Linked DNA regions of Collimonas fungivorans. The protein of the gene in region 2 binds, or shares a complex with, the protein of the main gene of each other region. Links are inferred from orthologs where the notes say so. Each region holds a gene or a part of one and is shown on either strand. Other genes may lie near its edges. The genes, in order: trxA and trxB.

Region 1 (10,630 bases), 2.4 Mb from region 2 along the record:
GATCGTCCATCAAGCCCCAGGGCAGGCCGGTGCCGATGCCTATCAGCAGCATCGGCCAGATCACCGCTATCGACTGCTGCCCGACCGGCATCGTCGCCAGCCATGACAGGCCCAGTGCCGCGATCACCAGGCCCAGCGCCGACAGCAGCCCGGACGAAACATGGCGCGCCAGCATGCCGGCGACGAACGGCACGATGGCCATCGGCGCCGATAGCGGGATCATCATCAAGCCGGCCTGGATTTCGCTGTAACCCTCGACGCCGATGAAGCCGATCGGCAGCACGATCAGCAGCACCACGAAGCAGACCGCGGTCGCCAGCGGCAGCAGCTGCACGCCGACGAAGCGCGGATACAGGAACAGCGACAGATCCAGCATCGGCCGCTCCTGGCGCAATTCGATCCAGACGAACGCCATCAGCAAGGCTGCGGCGCTCAGCAGCAGCGCCAGCACCGGTGCGCTGGACCAGCCCGATTGCGGCGCCAGCGTGATGCCGAAGATCAGCAAGGATAACGCTGCGGTAAAACTCAAGGTACCCCACCAGTCGATGCCGCGCGCATGCGGATCGCGCGTTTCATGCATGCGCGGCAAGCCGAACACCAGCACCAGCATGCCTATCAGCGTACCGGTAAAAAAGATGGCGCGCCAGCCCAGCGCTTCGATCAGGAAACCGGACCAGATCGGGCCGAACGCCAACCCGACGCCGAAGGTCGTGCCCAGCAGGCTGAACGCCCGGGTGCGTGCCGGTCCCTCGAACTCCTGCGCCAGCGAGGCAGCGCCGCCGGCCATGGCGAGCGCCGCGGCAACGCCTTGGGCGCCGCGCAGCAAGTCGAGCAGCAACAGGCTGGGAGCCAACGCCGTCACCAGCGACAGCAGCGTGAACCCGATCACGCCGGCGCGGAAAATCCGTTTGCGTCCCAGCTGGTCGGCCAGCGCGCCGGCCGCCATCACGCAGCTGCCGAACGCCAGCACAAAGGCGTTCACCACCCAGGCCAGCGCCACCGGACTGCCGTGCAGGTCGCGCGCAATGGCCGGCATGGCGACGGCCGGTCCGGTAAAACTGAGCGGCATCATCAAGCCGGCCAGGCACACCGCAGCCAGGATGATTGTCTTGTTCCTGGCATCGCCGCCGCGCTGCGTTTCGCTGGTGATCGCTGACATGGCGCGCTCCTTAGATGTTGTAGCCGCCGTCTATGGTGAGCGCGGCGCCGGTGATGAAGCGGCTTTCCGCGCTGGCCAGGTAAGCAACCAGGCCGCCTATGTCCTCACCGCTGCCGTAGTGGCCAAGCGCCATCAGCGCGCGCAAGGAGTCGGCGCGTTCGCTGTCGGCCGGATTCATGTCGGTGTCTATCGGCCCGGGCTGGACCAGGTTGGCGGTGATGCCGCGCGGGCCGAGATCGCGGGCGATGCCTTTGGTCAGGCCGATCAGTGCCGACTTGCTCATTGCGTACAGGGTGCTGCCGGCGGCCGGCACGCGATCCGCATTGCAGCTGCCGATGGTGATGATGCGGCCGCCGCTTTCCATGTGCGGCGCGGCGGCCTGGGCGCCGGCGAACACTGCGCGCACATTGACTGCGATGATGCGGTCGAATTCTTCCAGGGTGAACTGGTCCAGCGGCTTCCAGTAGCCGATGCCGGCATTGCTCACCAGGATGTCGATGCGGCCCAGTTCCTGCACCGTGCGCTGCACCGCTGCCACGGTGGCATGCGGATCGGCGCTGTCGGCGGCCAGCGCCAGGCTGCGCCTGCCGCCGGCGCGGATATCGTTCGCCACGGTATTCGCCTTGTCGGCCGAATTGACATAGGTGATTGCAACATCCGCCCCTTCTTGCGCCAGCCGTTTCGCTATCGCCGCGCCGATTCCACGGCTTGCGCCGGTGACCAAGGCCACTTTTCCAGTCAGTTTTGACATCGTGTTTCCTATTTAAGTAATGATCGTTATATAATCGTGACTGACGGCGCTTGCTGCTGTCAAGTTATTTTTTAACGATTATTACAAAATTGGATGGCATATGGCTGAACGAGGACGCCCGCGCAGCTTTGACCGCGAAACGGCGCTGCGGCAGGCGATGGAAATATTCTGGGAGCGCGGCTATGAGGGCGCATCGCTGGCCGACCTGATGGCGGCCATGAAGATCAACGCCCCCAGCTTGTATGCGGCGTTCGGCGGCAAGGAAGCGCTGTTTCGTGAAGCGGTGGACTACTACCGCAACACCGAGGGCAGCGCCACCGGCAAAGCCTTGCGCGCGGGCCTGACTGCGCGTGCAGCGATAGAGGGCATGCTGATGGCGGCGGCTATCGTGCTGGCCCTGCCGGGCAAACCGACAGGCTGCCTGGTAGTGCTGGGCGCCACCAACTGCACGCCGTCGAATCGTCCGGTGGATATGTTCCTGCACAATTTGAGAGTGGACTCGGCGCAGGATATCCGCAAGCGCCTGCTGCAGGGCGTGGCCGATGGCGAATTGCCAATCGAAACCGAGGTCGAGCAGATGGCGGCTTATTTCACTACCGTGCTGCATGGCATGTCGCTGCAAGCGCGCGACGGCGCCACACAAGAAGCGTTGCAGGGCGTGGTGCGCACGGCGATGCTGATCTGGCCGGCATCGGCCAGGCGGCAGGCCGCGGCATGACGGCGCTGCCTGCCAGTAAATGAAAAAAGCCTGGTCCATTTGCATGGACCAGGCTTTTACGATTGCCGGTTTTGATCAGCCGCCGCGGCGCATCATGTCGAAGAACTCGGCGTTGTTCTTGGTCGACTTCATCTTGTCGAGGATGAACTCCATCGCTTCGATTTCATCCATGCTGTACAGCAGCTTGCGCAGCACCCAGATCTTTTGCAGCTGGTCAGGCTTGATCAGCAATTCTTCGCGGCGGGTGCCGGACTTGTTCAGGTTGATCGAAGGGTACACGCGCTTCTCGGCGAGGCGGCGTTCCAGGTGGACTTCCATGTTGCCGGTACCCTTGAATTCTTCGTAGATCACGTCATCCATGCGGCTGCCGGTTTCGATCAGGGCAGTGGCGATGATGGTCAGCGAACCGCCTTCTTCGATGTTGCGGGCGGCGCCGAAGAAACGCTTAGGACGTTGCAGCGCGTTGGCGTCGACACCGCCGGTCAGCACCTTGCCGGAGGCAGGGATCACGGTATTGTAGGCGCGCGCCAGGCGGGTGATCGAGTCCAGCAGGATCACAACGTCCTTTTTCATTTCAACCAGGCGCTTGGCTTTTTCCAGCACCATTTCGGCGACTTGCACGTGGCGCGTGGCCGGTTCGTCGAAAGTGGAGGCAACCACTTCGCCGCGCACCGAGCGCTGCATTTCGGTCACTTCTTCCGGACGTTCGTCGATCAGCAGGACGATCATCACGGTGTCGGGATGGTTGGTGGTGATTGCATGCGCGATGTGTTGCAGCATGACCGATTTACCGGACTTCGGCGACGCTACCAGCAGGCCGCGCTGGCCCTTGCCGATAGGCGCGATCATGTCGATGATGCGGCCGGTGATGTTTTCTTCGCCGCGCATGTCGCGTTCCAGCGGCAGCGGCTTGTTCGGATGCAGCGGCGTCAGGTTTTCAAACAGGATGCGGTGCTTGGAGGCTTCCGGCGATTCGCCGTTGACCTTGTCGACCTTGACCAGGGCGAAATAGCGCTCGCCGTCTTTCGGCGTGCGCACTTCACCTTCGATCGAATCGCCGGTGTGCAGGTTGAAGCGGCGGATTTGCGAAGGCGAAATATAAATGTCGTCGGTGGACGCCATGTAGCTGGCGTCGGGCGAGCGCAGGAAGCCAAAGCCGTCAGGCAGGACTTCGAGGGCGCCGTCGCCGAAAATCTGTTCTCCTGATTTCGCGCGCTTTTTCAGGATCGCGAACATCAGTTCTTGTTTGCGCAAACGCGCTGCGTTATCGATGTCGAGGCCGATTGCCATTTCTAGCAGGGCGGAGACATGTAACGCCTTTAATTCAGATAAATGCATAGGTATGAGTGTCCCGGGATGGGAAATATTGGGTGGGGGAGGGAACTGCGTGGTGTAGTTAGTAAAACACAAGTGGCGGTGCGGGCGCACCGCCACGGTTCTTATTATATATTCGAATCAATGAAAGAGGTCAACTGGCCCTTGGCCAGCGCGCCGACTTTTTGTGCAGCAGCGGCACCGTTCTTGAACAGTATCAGGGTCGGGATGCCGCGGATGCCGAACTTGGCAGGCACTGCCTGGTTGGAATCGACGTCAAGCTTGACGATTTGCAGCTTGTCGCCGTAATCCTTGGCGACTTCTTCCAGGATCGGGGCGATCATCTTGCAAGGACCGCACCACTCAGCCCAGAAATCTACCAGGACCGGTTTGTCGGATTTGAGTACGTCTGCTTCAAAAGTTGCATCGGAAGTATGTTTAATATGTTCGCTCATGGTTTCCTCAGTGTGAGGGAAAAAGAATCAATGTGTGCCAAGACGACTTACCATTCCTGCTTGGTGGCTGCCATCGGCGTTCCCTATTCTATTGAATAAGTGGGGATGCCGTGCGCGAATTCAAGTTTTTGTGGGTGCGGTAAGAGGTATTGCGGCGGGATATTCACTAAATCATAACCGATTTTATGAAAAAGTGTGGCTTATGTAATTGGTTATGTAATTATTTGAGGCTGGTTTTCCCGGGGGCTCGCATAAAATGACAGTTAATTGTTGCAAAAATGCGAGAGTTGCAATGCAGCTGTTCCCGCGCTTTCAGTGAGCTACATGCCATCAAAATCCATTCAAATCGTGCCTTCTGCCAACTTCTGGCCGGATGCTGCACGTGCTTTGCTGGCAGCCTGCCGCCAGGCCAGCGGCGACCAGGGGCAGCGTGATTTCGCCCAATGGCGCGTGATGCTGCCCACTTTTGCCCATGCCCAGCCGCTGAAAGCGGCCTTGAGCGCGGAGCTGGGCGGGACTTTCGTGCCGCCGCAATTCTTCACCCTGTCCGGCTGGCTGGCGACCTTGCCGCCGCTGCCCAATGTGCTGCCCGCCAGCGAGCGGCTGATGCGCTTGTATGCCGAACTGCGCCAGCACGGCTGGCTGAAAAAATTATTTACGGCGCGCCGCAATACCGATCTGCTGCCGCTGGCGCAGACATTGTTAGCGTTATCAGACGAACTGACGCAAGCTTTGCTCCCTGCTTTGCACGCCGATGCGGCAAACGATCCGGAGCAGCGCTGGCAACATGCGCTGGAACAGCTGTCGCCGGATGCACGCAAGCTGCTGTCGGATGAAACGCAGCTGGTGTGGTCGATCTGGAAAAGCCAGCTGGACGCCGACGATGCGATCGCCACGCGTTTCACGCAAATGCTGCAGGTCGCGGAAAACGCCAGCCAGCCCATGGCCTGGATCAGTTCGGTAGCGCCGGAACCGCTGGAGCAGGCTTTTCTCGACGCCTACGCCAGGCGCCAGCAAGTGCTGACCATCACTCTCGACTGGCGCGCGCCAGCACTGCTGCCGACCTATACCCAGGCATGGCCGGAAATGGTTGAGACGGTGGCAGATGAAGAAAACGCCGTGGAAGCGATCGGCAGTCAAGCATTGCCGGCCGAGTTGGCGTTGTGCGCAGCGCGCAGTGTCGAAGACGAAGCGGTGCAAGGCGCACAAATGGTGATCGACTGGCTGCAGCAGGGCAAGGCCAGCCTGGCAATCGTGGCGCAGGATCGTGTCGTGGCGCGCCGCATCCGTGCGTTGCTGGAACGGGCGCAGATCCATGTGGCCGACGAAACCGGCTGGAAGTTGTCCACTACGCGCGCCGCATCCGCGATTTCAGCCTGGTTCGATGTTGTCACGGCACGCGGTGAAACCACTGCCTTGCTGGATTTTCTGAAATCGCCGTTTGTCCTGAATGAAGCGTCCAGCGGCCTGCTGCACGATGCGCAGGATAGCGTCGCCAACAAGTCGGCGTTGGTGATGAAGATAGAGTTGCTGCTGCGGCGCGCCAACGTGCTCGGCGAGTGGCGCGCGGTGATCAATGCCTTGACCGCAGCGCCGGCGGAACAAAAGGCGGTGGCTTTGCTGGCGCAGCAAGCCGCGTTGTTCAGCGGCCGCAAGAATCTGCGCGACTGGATAGCTACTACCACGGTAACGCTCGATGCCTTGGGCATCTCAGCGGCGCTCAGCGCGGATTCGGCCGGCCAGCAGATCTTGCAGCTGCTGCAGAATATTACTCCGCCAGGGAACGAGTTTGCGGCTCTGTTCTCCTTTCCCGAATGGCGCGCGCTGGTCAACCTGCAGCTCGACGACACCAGTTTCATCAGCGCCATCAATGACCGCCGGGTGGTGATGCTGCCGCTGAACGGCGCTCGCCTGCGTACCTTCGACGCCGTGCTGGTGGTGGGCGCCGACGCCGATCACCTGCCGTCGCAGCCGCAGGAGACGCTGTTTTTTGCCAATACCGTGCGGCGCGAGCTGGGCCTGGCGACACGCGAAAGCCGGCAGCGCCAGCAATTGCGCGACGTGGTCGAGCTGCTGGCGATGAATCCGCAAGTGGTGTTGTCGTGGCAGGCGCACAAGGACGGTGAACCGAATCCGGTCAGCCCCTGGATCCAGCGCCTGCAGCTGACCTTGGCGCGCGCCATTCCTGCCGCGCCGGCGCTGCCTGAACGGCGGGCGGCGATTGCGTCGCAAAGCTTGCTGGCCACGCCTGCAACCATGCCGGCGCCGGCAGCGCCGCAGTTGACGCCGAGTCGCCTGACGGCCAGCGCCTACAACAGCTTTATCGCCTGTCCGTATCAATTTTTCGCCAGGCGCATGCTCGGCCTGGCATCGCTGGACGAGCTGTCCGACTTGCCGGAAAAACGCGACTACGGCGGCTGGCTGCATGAAATCCTGGAGACTTACCACGAAACCCTGCGCGACCAGCCATGCCCGCTGGACCAGCGCGAATCCTTGCTGGTCGATATCTCAAAAAAACTGTTCGACAGCGTCATCGCCAAAAACGCAGCAGCCCTGGGTTATTACTCGCGCTGGCAAAAAGTCATTTCGGCCTATGTCGCCTGGGCCAATGAGCACGAAGCGCAAGGCTGGTCTTTCGTATTTGGCGAGCAGGCCTATGAAAAACCGATGGCGCTGCCGGACCGCGAACTGATGCTGCACGGCCGGATTGACCGGGTCGACGAGAACGACGCCGGCGAGCGTGCGGTGCTGGATTACAAGACCAACAACCTGGTCGTGCTGAATAAAAAACTGAAAGACCATGAAGATCATCAGCTGGCGTTCTACGGTTTGCTGTCGGACCGGCCGGTTGCGGCGGCGCACTACGTCGCCCTGGAAACCACCAAAGACAAGGTCGGCGACGTCAGCGCTCCCGACTACGACGAAGCACAGCGCGCCTTGGCCGCGCAGATTTCGGTCAATGTGCAAGCGATTGCGCGCGGCGTCGGCTTGCCTGCCAACGGCGTGGCATCGGTTTGCCAGTATTGCGACGTGCGCGGTTTGTGTCGCAAGGGAGCATGGGAATGATAGAAGCCGAAAGTATACGCACTGAGACCGGGCCGCCGAGCGCCTATCGGATGAACGGCGCAATAGTCGCGGCCCAGGACTTCACCAATGCCGCCTGCGATCCGCAGCATTCGGTAGTGGTGGAAGCCTGCGCCGGCAGCGGCAAGACCTGGCTGCTGGTGGCGCGCATGCTGCGGCTGCTGCTGGCCGGCGCCGCGCCGTCGGAACTGCTGGCGATCACCTTTACCCGCAAGGCCGCGCAGGAAATGCGCGAGCGTCTGCTGGAGCTGCTGCACGACCTGGCTTTGCAGCCGGACGCCAAGGTGCGCCAGCTGCTGCTGGAACGCGGCATCGCGCAGCAGGACCTGGCGCAAGTGCTGCCTGCGGCGCGCGATCTGTATGAGCGCGTGCTGGCTAGTCCGCAAAGCCTGTCGATCGATACTTTCCATAGCTGGTTCGCGCGCTTGCTGCAAATCGCGCCGCTGGCGTCGGGCGTGCCGCATGGTTATGCCTTGACCGAGAAAACCGGTGAATTGCTGGCCGACGCTTACCTGCGTTTCATGCAGTCGCTGAACGACGAGGAAAACGGCCAGGTCAGGCAGGACCTGCTGGCGCTGTACCAGCTGGCGGGCGATTTCAGCACCAGGAAATTGCTGAACGCGTTCATCGATAAACGTGCCGAATGGTGGGCCGTGGTCCAGCAGGGCGTGGATGCGCCGCTGCAGTGGCTGCGCGAGCTGTGCGGCGAAGATGCTGAAATCGATGCGCGCCTGTCATTATGGGGCGACGAAAAACTCCTGTCGCAGGTCAAGCAGATTGCCTGGCTGCTGGGGCAGGGTTCTGCCACCAACCAGAAACGCGCTACCGCGATTGAAATGGCGCTGACGGCGGGCGCCGCGGTAGTGAATTTCGACGCCTTGTGCCATCAGTTCTTTGACGATGCAGGAAAACCGCGCAGCAATCTCAAATCCAAGGACTTGCTGAAAGCGCTGGAAAACAGCTTGGGCGGTAACGCCCCTGATGCTTTTGACGCGCAATTCGACGCCACCGGCGACGCCCTCAAGCTATTACGCAAACGCAGCTACGAGCGCACCGTGCTCAGCCTGAACCAGCACCTGTTCAGCGTCGGCAACGCCTACCTGGAATGCTACCAGGCGCTGAAGGCGGAACAGCGGGTGTTCGATTTCGCCGACCTCGAATGGCAGGCCTACCGCTTGCTGACCAATCCGGAAAGCGCGGCTTACCTGCAAAGCCGGCTCGATACACGCTACAAACATATCCTGCTGGATGAGTTCCAGGACACCAATCCTCTGCAATGGAGCATCGTGCATGCCTGGCTGAGCGCCTACGGTGAAGACGCCGGCCAGCCCAGCGTGTTTGTGGTTGGCGATCCGAAACAGTCGATTTACCGTTTCCGGCGCGCCGAGCCAAGGGTGTTCGAGGCTGCGCGCACGCTGCTGCAGCAACAGGGGGCGACGGTATTGCAAGCCAACCAGACCCGGCGCAACGCCACAGCGATCGTGGATGTGCTGAACGCCAGTTTCTACGCCAATCCCTTGTTTTCGGCGCAAACCACGCTGGGCGAAGTCGGCGGCCAGGTCTGGCGTTTACCCTTGATCCGGCAAGCGGACGATGAGGCGGAAGAGCCGCTGCCAGGTTTGCGCAATCCGCTCATAACCGCGCGCGAAGAATCGGAAGACGCGCGCCGCCGCGACGAGGGTAAGCAGCTGGCGCAAGCTCTGTGGCGCGCCAGGCAAGAACTGACGGTGCGCCAGGAACACGGCGATCGCAGGTTGCGCTGGTCGGACGTAATGCTGCTGGTGAAAAAACGCAGTCATCTGGGTGCTTATGAAAGCGCGCTGCGCGCAGCCGGCATACCGTTCATGTCGGACAAGCGCGGCGGCTTGCTGGAATCGCTGGAAATTTCCGACCTGGTCGCCTTGTTGACTTTCCTGATCACGCCGGACGATGCGCGCGCGCTCGGCCATGTGCTGAAATCGCCGATCTTCGGCGCCAGCGACGACAACTTGATCGCCCTGGCGCAACGCGGCGAACGCGGCTGGTGGGCACGCCTGCGGGCTGCTTCGGCAAGTCCGGACGCGGCGCCGGCGCTGCAGCGCGCCACCGCCTTGCTGGAACAATGGCTGCAGGCGGCGCCGCGTTTGCCGGTGCACGATCTGCTCGACGTGATTTTGCACCAGGGCCAATTGCTGGCGCGATATGCGCAGGCGGCTTCGCCTTTATCGCGCAGCCAGGCCATAGGCAATATCGAAGCCTTCGTCGAGCTGGCGCTGAACATGGACGCCGGCCGTTATCCCAGTTTGCCGAAATTCATCGATGCCTTGCGCGGCTTGCAAAACGCCGCCGGCGGCGATGCGCCCGACGAAGCCAGCATCGATGCCGCCACCGATGCGGTGCGCATCCTGACGGTGCACAGCGCCAAGGGGCTGGAAGCGCCGGTAGTGGTGCTGCTGGACGCCAATCACAGCAAACCGGCAAGAGATGACTACGGTATCCTGTGCGACTGGCCGCAGGATGCGGAGGCGCCGCTGCATTTTTCCGCGTTCGGCAGCAGCGCTGAGCGTGGCGCTGCGCGCGACCCGCTGTTTGCCGCGGAAGAGGGCTTCAAGACGCAGGAAGACTGGAACTTGCTGTACGTCGCCACCACCCGCGCCAAGCAGTTGCTGATAGTGAGCGGCGTCGTCGGCATAAGCGGCGGCGTGACGAAAGACAGCTGGTATGCGCGGCTGGAACATGTGCCTGAGTTCAGCTTAGATTCCAGTTCCGACGCCGTCGCGGAACACGCCTCGGCTACCGCCAGCGCACAAAGATTCGAGCAGGAAATATTTGATCCACCGCAAATGCCGCCCGCCGAGCCGGTCATCGCCGCCACATTCGACAGCGAGGCAATCGCCGAGGGCATCGCTTTGCACGGCTTGCTGGAAAGAGTCACCCAGCATGGACATTGGCCGGTGGTGCTGCCGGACGCGGCGACGATTGCACGCTGGCTGCCGTGCCCGCCGGCACTGGCAAAGCAGGTGCGGCGGCAAGCCCAGACCATCCTGGAACAAGCCGAGCTGGAGCATTTCTTCAATCCGGCCATGCACCTGCATGCGCGCAATGAAATGGAAATCATCGCCGACAATGTCGTGCTACGTTTCGACCGTGTGGTGGTCTTCGAGGAAGAG
Region 2 (10,494 bases):
CGTCGAGAAGCCGGACAAGGCGCGCGCCGAAACATTTGCCGCCGATGCCGCCTATAGCTGGAATAGCGGCATGTTTCTGTTCCGGCCGGCGCGTTATCTGGAGGAGTTGCGCGAATACCGGCCGGCGATCGCCGAGAGCTGCAAGCAGGCTTTCCAGGCTTCCTACCATGACCTCGATTTTTGCCGCCTGGATGAGGCAGCGTTCGCCAGCTGCCAGGCGGAATCCATCGACTATGCAGTCATGGAGAATACCCGGCACGCAGTGGTGGTGCCGGCGGACATCGGCTGGAGCGATATCGGTTCCTGGTCAGCCTTATGGCAGATACTGGACGGCGACGCCGACGGCAATGTGCTGCGCGGCGACGTGTATACAGACGGCGTCCGCGATTCCATGATTCGTGCCGAGAGCCGCTTCGTGGCGGTGATCGGCATGCAGGACACGGTGGTGGTGGAAACCAAGGATGCGGTGCTGGTGGTGCACAAGGACCAGGTGCAAGGCGTCAAGAAGATCGTCGAAGCCCTGAAGAAAAACAGCCGCACGGAACACATGAACCATATACGTGTGTACCGGCCGTGGGGCTGTTATGAAGGCATCGATGGCGGCGACCGTTTCCAGGTGAAACGGATTACCGTCAATCCGGGCGGAAAACTCTCGCTGCAGATGCATCACCACCGCGCTGAACACTGGGTAGTGGTCAGCGGCACGGCGCGCATTGTCTGCGGCGACGAGGAGAAATTCCTGACTGAGAATGAATCGACCTACATTCCCATCGGCGTGCGGCACCGGCTGGAGAATCCGGGGAAACTGCCGCTGCATCTGATCGAGGTGCAGTCGGGCAGTTACCTGGGAGAAGATGACATCGTGCGTTTTGAAGACATCTATAAACGTTGCTAGTTAACCTGGAATACAACCATGCTCCCGATTCAAAAATCCATATTCAAGGCTTACGACATTCGCGGCATCGTCGGTAAAACTCTGGACATCGGCATCGCGCGCCAGATTGGCCATGCCTTCGGCGCCACTGCCCGCGCCAGGGGTGAAAAAACAGTCATTGTCGGCCGCGACGGCCGTTTGTCCGGCCCCGAGCTTGCGACCGCCCTGGCGGCCGGTTTGCGCGACGCCGGTGTGGATGTGATCGACCTGGGCGTGGTAGTGACGCCGATGGTGTATTTCGCCACCCACGTGCTGGGCGCACAGTCCGGCATCATGGTCACCGGCAGCCATAATCCGCCTGACTATAACGGCTTCAAGATGGTGCTGGCAGGCGAGGCGATATACGGCGAGACCATCCAGCAGCTGTACCAGGCCATCGATAGCGGCAGCGTCGAGGCAACGATCTCGGTGCCAAGCGGCAGCTACCGCCAGCACGACATCAGGAAGGCTTATCTGCAGCGCGTTGTCAGCGACACCAAGCTGGCGCGGCCAATGAAGATCGTGGTCGATTGCGGCAACGGCGTCGCCGGCGCCTTTGCCGGCGAGCTGTACCGTGCGCTCGGCTGCGAGGTGCAGGAACTGTTCTGCGAAGTGGACGGCACTTTCCCCAACCACCATCCCGATCCGGCGCATCCGGAAAACCTGCAGGACGTGATCCGCGCCCTGCAGAATTCCGATGCCGAAATCGGCCTGGCGTTCGATGGCGACGGCGACCGCCTCGGCGTGGTGACCAAGGATGGCCAGATCATCTATCCGGACCGGCAGCTGATGCTGTTTGCGGCGGATGTGCTGACGCGCCACCCGGGCCGCGAGATCCTGTACGACGTCAAATGCACGCGCCACCTGGCGCCGTGGATCACCGCGCATGGCGGCAAGCCGCTGATGTGGAAGACTGGTCACTCGCTGGTCAAGGCCAAGATGCGTGAAACCGGCGCGCCGCTGGGCGGCGAGATGAGCGGCCATGTGTTCTTCAAGGACCGCTGGTACGGTTTCGACGACGGCCTGTACGCCGGCGTGCGGCTGCTGGAATTGCTGAGCCGCGAACGCGACCCGTCGGCAGTGCTGAATGCGCTGCCGCAATCGTCCAGCACGCCTGAGCTGCAATTGAAGCTGGAGGAGGGTGAGAATTTCGCCCTGATCGAGAAATTGCAGAGCGAGGCGAAATTCCCGGGAGCCGACGACATCATCAAGATCGATGGCTTGCGCGTCGAATATCCGGATGGTTTCGGCCTGGCGCGTTCATCCAACACCACGCCGGTGGTCGTGATGCGTTTCGAGGCCGAATCGGAACAGGCGCTGCTCCGGATCCAGTCCGAATTCAAGCGTGTGATCCTGGCTGCGAAGCCGGATGCGGCGTTGCCCTTCCCGTAATTTTCCAGATGAGTTTTTTTCCGTCGCTCCAGCGTTCATCGCTCAGCCCGGGCGCAGCCGCTCGTTATGTGTTCATCGACAATGCCAAGGCTATCGGCATTGTCCTGATCGTCGTCGGCCACAGCAAAGGCTTGTCTGACTATATGGTGCGCTTGCTGTTCAGTTTCCACGTGCCGCTGTTTTTCTTCATTTCCGGATTCCTGCTCAAGCCGGATAAATTGAATGAATCCGTGTACGGCAATGCAAAAAAAATATTGCGCACCCTGGCCTGGCCGTATTTCCTGTTTTTCTGCTTCGCTTACCTGTATTGGCTTGCGACCCGCAACATCGGCGCGAAGGCCGCATTGTCTGCCGGACGCCAGTGGTACGACCCCATCGCCGGCTTGCTGACAGGCCTGGAGCCAGACCTGTATATCAATCCGCCGCTCTGGTTCTTTCCCTGCCTGGTGGCGACGGTGATCATGTACCAGGCGGCGCGCAAGCTGTTGAACCTGACTGCCGCCACCTGCTGGTTTGTAATTCTCGGATTTGCCGTCACGCTAGCCGTCAGCCGTCCGCCTTACAGGCTGCTGCTTGGTCTGGATACGATGTGGGTGGCGCTGTCGTTTTATGCGATCGGGCAGCATGTACGCGAACGTGCCTGGTTTGACGCCATGCGCATCGGACCGCTGTTGCTGGCAGCCTTGGCAGCGGCGGCGCTGCTGGTCGGCGCCGGGCAATTGAACGACAGGGTAGATCTGGCCACCATGTATTTCGGTACCCAGCCCTTGCTTTACCTGCCGGTTTCCCTGTTCGGCATCGTCGCCGTTGTATGCGTTTCCAAGCTGTTGCCGGCGTCAAGGATAGCCGGCTGGCTTTCAGAAAATACGCTGGTGATTTTCCCGGCGCATTTCGTTTTCCTCGGCCTGGTGCGCGGCGCTGCTCTTTCCCTGCACATCATCGATAACAACTACCGCTACGGGATTGGCTGGTGCATGGTCTGCAGCGCTCTGGCCATCCTGCTTTGTATTCCCGTGGTTTATGTCTGGCGTCGTTTGCCGAAATAGCATGGCGCGGGGAACTACCGTTGCAAAAGGCAGGATTTACGCTAACATACTGTATGTATATACAGTATATTGGTGCCATGATGACAGATTATCAAAAAAAGCCTTTTCCCCAGGTAATCCAGTTCCAGCCCCCCGGCGTGGCGCGCAAGGGGCGCGGCGCGACCAGCAACATGCAGGGCCGCTTTGAAGTTGCACAGCGCGAGGAATTCGACGACGGCTGGGCGGCGGAAGATGAACAGCAGGATGAGCAACTGGCGCCGGCCCCGATACGCACCATCGTTACCGAAGAACAGGCAAAGAGCATCCTCAGCCGCAACGCCTCGCCGGACCTGCCGTTCAATGTCTCGCTGAATCCCTATCGCGGCTGCGAGCACGGTTGCATCTACTGTTTCGCGCGGCCGACCCATAGCTACCTGGGCCTGTCGCCTGGACTGGATTTCGAGAGCCGGATTTTTGCCAAGGTGAACGCGCCGGAATTGCTGCTGCGGGAACTGGCCAGGCCGTCTTATGTCGCCGAGTCGATCGCGCTGGGCATCAACACCGACGCCTACCAGCCTTGCGAGCGCGGATTGATGCTGACGCGGCGTATCTTGCAAGTGCTGCACGATTGCGAACATCCGCTGGCCCTGATCACCAAGTCGTCCTTGATCGAGCGCGATATCGATTTGCTGGCGGGGATGGCGGCCAAGCGGCAGGCGGTGGCGGCGGTCACCATCGCTACGCTGGACGCGAGCATCGCCCGCACACTGGAGCCGCGCGCGGCGACGCCGGCGCGGCGCCTGCGCACCATCCGCACGCTGGCGGAGGCGGGCATCCCGGTCAGCGTCAGCGTGGCGCCCATGATTCCGTTCATCACCGAACCGGACCTGGAGCGTGTGATAGAGGCGGCCGCCGAGGCTGGCGCGGTGCGAGCCGGTTATACCGTATTGCGTCTGCCGTGGGAGGTGAATCCATTGTTCAAGAACTGGCTGCAGGCGCATTTTCCGGAACGCGCCAACCGTGTGATGAACCGCATCCGCGAAATGCGCGGCGGCGCCGACTATGACGCCGATTTCGCCACCCGCATGCGCGGCGAGGGCGTGTGGGCCGATCTGTTGCGGCAGCGTTTTGAGAAGGCCGTGCTCAGGTTCGGCCTGGGCCGGGGCGGTTCGTTCGGCACGCTCGATACGAGCCGTTTCCGGCGGCCGTACGTGCAGCCGGAAAAAGACCGCTTGTCAGGCCAGATGGGTTTGTTTTAGTAGGGTGGGCACCTGTGCCCACCCTACTAATCGAGCGAGAATCGAGCGAGAATCAAGCATGAATCGAATCAAGCGGTCTGGCCCTTCAGCAGCACCAGCAGGGCGCCGGAACCGCCTTCGGCGGCGGTGGCCTGGCAGAAGGCCAGCACTTCTTCCTTCTGCACCAGCCAGTTGCGGACCTTGGATTTCAGCACCGGTTCCTTGTTGATGGAACCCAGTCCCTTGCCATGGATGATGCGCACGCAGCGCCAGCCGCGTTTCGCTGCCAGGCGCAGGAATTCGGCCAGGGCTTCGCGCGCTTCTTCGCGCCGCAGGCCGTGCAGGTCGAGCTGCTGCTGGATAGTCCAGTGGCCGCGCCGCAGCTTGCGCATGACGTCGGGGCCGATGCCGTTGCGGGCGAAGCTGAGCGTTTCATCGGTATCGAGCAAGGTTTCGATGTTGAAATCGTCCGACAGCGATGCTTCCAGCGCGGCTTGTTCGTCGGCCAGGTGCTGGCGCGCGATCGGCAGCGGGCGCGGGATGTCAGGCGTGAATTTGGCCGGAACCGCCAGCGGCTTGACGTTGCCGATGCTGCTGCGGAAGATGTCGGCGTCACGCCGCGCTTCCTGCTCGCGGCGCTTGGCTTCGGCCGCGGCAGCCTGGCGTGCTTCATCCTGCGCCTTGATTTCCTTGCGCAGCGATTTGAGGGCGCTGAAGTCTTTGATCGGGCCGGCCATGATGTATGCGTCCGTTGCAGCGAAGTAAGGTGGGCACATCATGCCCACGCGTGAACATTACTCTTCCTGGAAATCTAGTCTTCCAGGAAACGCTGCGCATCGAGCGCCGCCATGCAGCCGGTGCCGGCGCTGGTGATGGCTTGGCGGTAGATGTGGTCCTGGACGTCGCCGGCGGCGAACACGCCCGGCACGCTGGTGGCGGTGGCCATGCCCTCGAGGCCGGTTTTGGTCTTGATGTAGCCGTTGTGCATTTCCAGCTGGCCGTCGAAAATGCCGGTGTTCGGCTTGTGGCCGATGGCGATGAAGATGCCGTGCAGCGTGATCGGCGTGACGCTGCCGTCGGCGGTCGACTTGATGTTGATGCCGGTCACGCCGCTGGCGTCGCCGGTGACTTCATCCAGCGTGTGGTTGTACTTGATGACGATCTTGCCTTCCGCCACCTTGGCGTTGAGGCGGTCCACCAGGATCGGCTCGGCGCGGAACTTGTCGCGGCGGTGGATCAGCGTTACCTTGCTGGCGATATTGGACAGGTACAGTGCTTCTTCGACAGCGGTATTGCCGCCGCCGACCACGGCGACTTCCTGGCCGCGGTAGAAGAAACCGTCGCAAGTGGCGCAGGCCGAGACGCCTTTGCCCATGAACGCTTCTTCCGACGGCAGGCCGAGGTACTGGGCCGAGGCGCCGGTGGCGATGATCAAGGCGTCGCAGGTGTATTCGCCATTGTCGCCGATCAGGCGAAATGGTTTTTCCGACAACTTGGTGGTGTGGATATGATCGAAAATGATCTCTGTGTTGAATTCTTCTGCGTGTTTGAGCAGGCGCTGCATCAGTTCCGGACCTTGCACGCCGTGCGGGTCGCCGGGCCAGTTCTCGACGTCGGTGGTAGTCATCAGCTGGCCGCCTTGCTCGACGCCGGTGATCAGGACCGGCTTCAGGTTGGCGCGGGCGGCGTAGACAGCGGCGCTGTAGCCGGCGGGCCCGGAACCGAGGATCAGGACATGGGCGTGCTTGGCGGGTTTGGTAGTGGTCATCGTGTGCCTCAGGTAACAGATATCAAAAACAGTTGTCGGACAGGGTTGCCGCCAGCACAGACTTGCGGCGAATGATGCTGTCCCCAGCTGATCAGATGATGAATGCGGATTTATGGCCGCTGGCGGCGGATAAATATTGTCAAGATCATCAAATTGCGCTCAAAAACTCGGTAAGATTATAGTCGAGCCGACGCTTTCAAGTGGCGGCGCATCAAAAATCCTTGCTCCCCAAGCTTGGTTTTTTGCTCATGTTTCAAATGGAAACATCAAACACTGGTTATATATATAGGTATTAGGTGCATAATTTCAACTTGCGAATGCATTCCGCGCACCTGTAAAGTGATAACGAAGTAACACCAACCGGATTTATGACTAGAACAAGCCAAGCCTATACCCGCAACACCAAGCCGCAAGAGGCGCAGCCTTTGCCGAGCCGTCTGGTCCGGCTGCTGTATGAAGCGCGCTGGATCGTCTATGCGGTCATCACAGCCTACCTGATCATCATTTTCGCCAGTTATTCGCAGCAGGATCCAGGCTGGTCGCATGGTGCTCGAGTGTCGGGTATCCACAATTGGGGTGGCCGTGTCGGCGCCTGGATATCCGACCTAATGTTGTTCGTCTTCGGAGCCTCCGCCTGGTGGTGGTGCGTGCTGCTGTTGCGTACCCTGTGGCAAAGTTATCGCCGTATTTCGCAACGTTATGTGGCGGAGAAAGACGTCGAACCAGAGCATCACCACGAAGGCTTGATTCGCGCCGTCGGTTTTACCCTGATCATGGCCGGCAGTCTGGGCCTTGAATTTAACTGCATGCATTGGCTAGCGGCGCATGTGCAATTACCTCGTACGCCAGGTGGTGTTCTGGGGCAACTGATCGGCAGTGGCTCGCGAAATGCGCTCGGCTTCACCGGTGGCACCTTGTTCTTACTGCTGCTGTTTGCCATCGGCATCAGCCTGTTTTTTCATATGTCCTGGCTGACGCTGGCGGAGCGCATCGGCGCCGGCATCGAAAATGGCGTGCAGTGGTTGAAGAATTTCTACGTGGCGCGCCAGGACCGCAAGGTCGGCCAGGTCGCTGCGGTCAAGCGCGAAGAAGTGGTAGTGCAGGAGCGCGCCAAGATCGTGGTAGCGCCACCGATCCGCATTGAGCCACAAATCGTGGCTGTGCCGAAATCCGAGAGGGTGCAGAAGGAAAAACAAAGCGCTTTGTTCGAGGATTTGCCTGATACGAATTTGCCGCCTTTGTCGCTGTTGGATGAGGCGCCACCCGCGCAGCAGACCGTGAGCGAAGAAACGTTAGAATTCACCCGTCGTCTGATTGAGAAGAAGCTTTCCGATTTCGGTGTCCAGGTAACGGTTGTGGCAGTGCATCCGGGACCGGTGATCACGCGCTATGAAATCGAACCGGCGACCGGCGTCAAGGGCAGCCAGATCGTTGGTCTGGCGCGCGACCTGGCGCGTTCATTATCTCTGACTTCGATCCGCGTGGTCGAAGTTATCCCGGGCAAGATGTATATGGGCCTGGAGCTACCCAACCCTAAACGTCAAATTGTGCGTCTGACCGAAATCCTCAGTTCCAAGGTCTATAACGACAGCGTTTCCAGTCTTACCATTGCACTCGGTAAGGATATCGCCGGCCATCCGGTGGTGGCTGACCTAGCCAAGATGCCGCACTTGCTGGTGGCGGGTACGACTGGTTCGGGCAAATCGGTGGGGATCAACGCCACCATCCTGTCCCTGCTCTACAAATCTGATCCAAAACAGGTGCGACTGATCCTGATCGATCCGAAAATGCTGGAACTGTCGATCTACGAGGGTATCCCGCACCTGCTGGCACCAGTGGTGACCGACATGCGTCAGGCCGGCCATGCGCTGAACTGGGCGGTCAACGAAATGGAGCGCCGCTACAAGCTGATGTCGAAACTGGGTGTACGCAACCTAGCCGGCTACAACCAGAAGATCACAGAAGCCGACAAGCGCGAAGAAAAAATCCCGAACCCGTTCAGCCTGACGCCGGATGCGCCGGAACCACTGGACAAGCTGACGACCATCGTTATCATCATCGACGAGCTGGCCGACCTGATGATGGTGGTCGGCAAGAAGGTGGAAGAGCTGATCGCGCGTATTGCACAAAAGGCGCGCGCCGCCGGCATCCACTTGATTCTGGCGACGCAGCGCCCATCTGTAGACGTGATCACCGGCCTGATCAAGGCCAATGTGCCGACCCGGATCGCGTTCCAGGTCAGCAGCAAGATCGATTCGCGCACGATCCTTGACCAGATGGGAGCGGAAGCGCTGCTCGGCATGGGCGACATGCTGTACATGCCGCCCGGCACCGGCTTGCCGATCCGGGTCCATGGCGCGTTCGTCTCGGATGAAGAAGTGCATCGGGTGGTCGACTACCTGAAGGAACAGGGCGAGCCGAACTACATCGAAGGAATACTGGAAGGCGGCGTGCTGGAAGACGGCGCCGACGGCCCGCTCGGCGGCGGCGCGGCGACCGGCGGCAGCGAAGGCGACGAATTGTACGACCAGGCGGTGGCGGTGGTGCTGAAGAACCGGCGCGCCTCGATTTCGCTGGTGCAGCGCCATCTGCGCATCGGCTACAACCGCGCGGCGCGCTTGCTGGAGCAGATGGAAACAAGCGGACTGGTCTCAACCATGCAATCCAACGGCAACCGGGAAATCCTGGTGCCGGCGGGGAATAGCAACACGGAGCAATAAGATATGCAAAAGAAAATCATCGCCAGCCTGGCCGGCAAGGGCAACATGTTCGCCAAGTTCAAATCGGGCCGCCTGATCGTCGGCCTGTCGCTGAGCATGGCGCTGCTGCCGTCGCTGGCCCATGCCAGTGCGCTGGAGCAGTTCAAGTCGTTCGTCAGCAGCACGCAGTCGGCCAAGGGTGAATTCTCGCAGCAGCTGGTGAAAATCGACGCCGGCAAGGCGCCCAAGGTCACCAGCACTTCCAGCGGCGTTTTCATCTTCGCCCGGCCCGGCAAGTTCATCTGGACTTACCAGAAGCCGTACGAACAGGTGCTGCAGGCCGACGGCGACAAGCTGTACATCTACGACAAGGACCTGAACCAGGTCACCACCAAGAGCCTGGGCAATGCGCTCGGCTCCTCACCGGCGGCGATCCTGTTCGGCAGCAACGACCTGGAAAAGAATTTCGTCCTGAAAGAAGGCCAAGCCAAGGATGGCATGGAGTGGCTGGAAGCGACGCCGAAAGCCAAGGACACCACCTTCGACCATATCGGCATCGGTCTCAAGGACGGTGTGCCGCAGGCGATGGAGCTGCGTGATTCGTTTGGCCAGGTATCGCTGCTGACCTTCAAGAATTTCGTCAAGAATCCGCCGCTGTCGACCGGGCAGTTCCAGTTTGTCGTGCCCAAGGGGCGGATGTATTGAATCAGTAGGGTGGGCATGGGTGCCCACGCGGATTTGAGCAGCGCGTGGGCAAAAAAACCTGCCCACCCTACGCCTGTTCCAGGAATTCCAGCTTGTTGGCGACCTCGCGCCAGGCTTCGTGGTCAGGCAACGGTGGTTGCGAGCGGGTGATCGGTTTCCAGTCCGGATGGGCGGCAAGGCGGGCGTTGATTTCGGCGAAATGGCGCTGTTCGTCGGGCAGGTCGGCCTGGTTGTAGATGGCGCCGACCGGACATTCCGGCACGCACATCGAGCAGTCTATGCAGTCCTCGGGGACGATCACCAGGAAATTCGGCCCTTGCCGGAAGCAGTCCATAGGGCAGACCTCGACGCAGTCGGTGTATTTGCAGCGGATGCAGGAATCGGTGACGACAAAGGGCATGGCAGGCAGAAAGCTGGTCAAAATCGACAGGGATTCTCTCACAATCGCCATCTTCGTGCGCAGAGGGTGTAGCCGGCAGGTTTCCGGGCTGGCCTGCTGCATTACATTTGATTTTTCAAACAAAGACCATTTTTTCACCGAACCATGTCCGATCTCTTCAAAGTTGAACCCATACCGCCACTGGCTGAAGCCCTGCGTCCGGCGACCCTGGACGAGGTGATCGGGCAGAGCCACCTGCTGGGGCCGGGCAAGCCGCTGCGGCTGGCGTTTGAATCCGGCAAGCCGCATTCCATGATCCTGTGGGGGCCGCCGGGTGTCGGCAAGACCACGCTGGCGCGCCTGACCGCGAATGCC

What was found.
Region 1: the proteins of trxB (region 2) and trxA are in contact, whole or in part, in a crystal structure (PDB 1F6M), measured with the Escherichia coli proteins. The link is inferred for Collimonas fungivorans from one-to-one orthologs.

What each region holds. Positions count from the first base shown.
Region 1 is NZ_CP013232.1:1,245,756-1,256,385, forward strand. Bases 2,735-5,708 are described here. They hold trxA (thioredoxin TrxA), read right to left. Parts: upstream 4,398-5,708; coding sequence 4,071-4,397; downstream 2,735-4,070. Other genes in these bases: rho (transcription termination factor Rho), read right to left, coding at 2,735-3,966; CFter6_RS05405 (PD-(D/E)XK nuclease family protein), read left to right, coding at 4,722-5,708. In the rest of the region: CFter6_RS05380 (MFS transporter), read right to left, coding at 1-1,159; CFter6_RS05385 (3-oxoacyl-ACP reductase family protein), read right to left, coding at 1,170-1,910; CFter6_RS05390 (TetR/AcrR family transcriptional regulator), read left to right, coding at 2,011-2,628; more of rho, read right to left, coding at 2,704-2,734; more of CFter6_RS05405, read left to right, coding at 5,709-7,463; CFter6_RS05410 (UvrD-helicase domain-containing protein), read left to right, coding at 7,460-10,630. UniProt on the Escherichia coli protein: Participates in various redox reactions through the reversible oxidation of its active center dithiol to a disulfide and catalyzes dithiol-disulfide exchange reactions.
Region 2 is NZ_CP013232.1:3,680,469-3,690,962, reverse strand. What follows is about bases 4,359-7,196. They hold trxB (thioredoxin-disulfide reductase), read right to left. Parts: upstream 6,337-7,196; coding sequence 5,380-6,336; downstream 4,359-5,379. Other genes in these bases: CFter6_RS15740 (DNA translocase FtsK), read left to right, coding at 6,705-7,196; CFter6_RS15750 (Smr/MutS family protein), read right to left, coding at 4,658-5,305; CFter6_RS15755 (PA0069 family radical SAM protein), read left to right, coding at 4,359-4,589. Also shown: CFter6_RS15770 (mannose-1-phosphate guanylyltransferase/mannose-6-phosphate isomerase), read left to right, coding at 1-895; CFter6_RS15765 (phosphomannomutase/phosphoglucomutase), read left to right, coding at 914-2,305; CFter6_RS15760 (acyltransferase family protein), read left to right, coding at 2,314-3,351; more of CFter6_RS15755, read left to right, coding at 3,432-4,358; more of CFter6_RS15740, read left to right, coding at 7,197-9,056; outer membrane lipoprotein chaperone LolA, read left to right, coding at 9,060-9,740; ferredoxin FdxA, read right to left, coding at 9,808-10,140; CFter6_RS15725 (replication-associated recombination protein A), read left to right, coding at 10,285-10,494.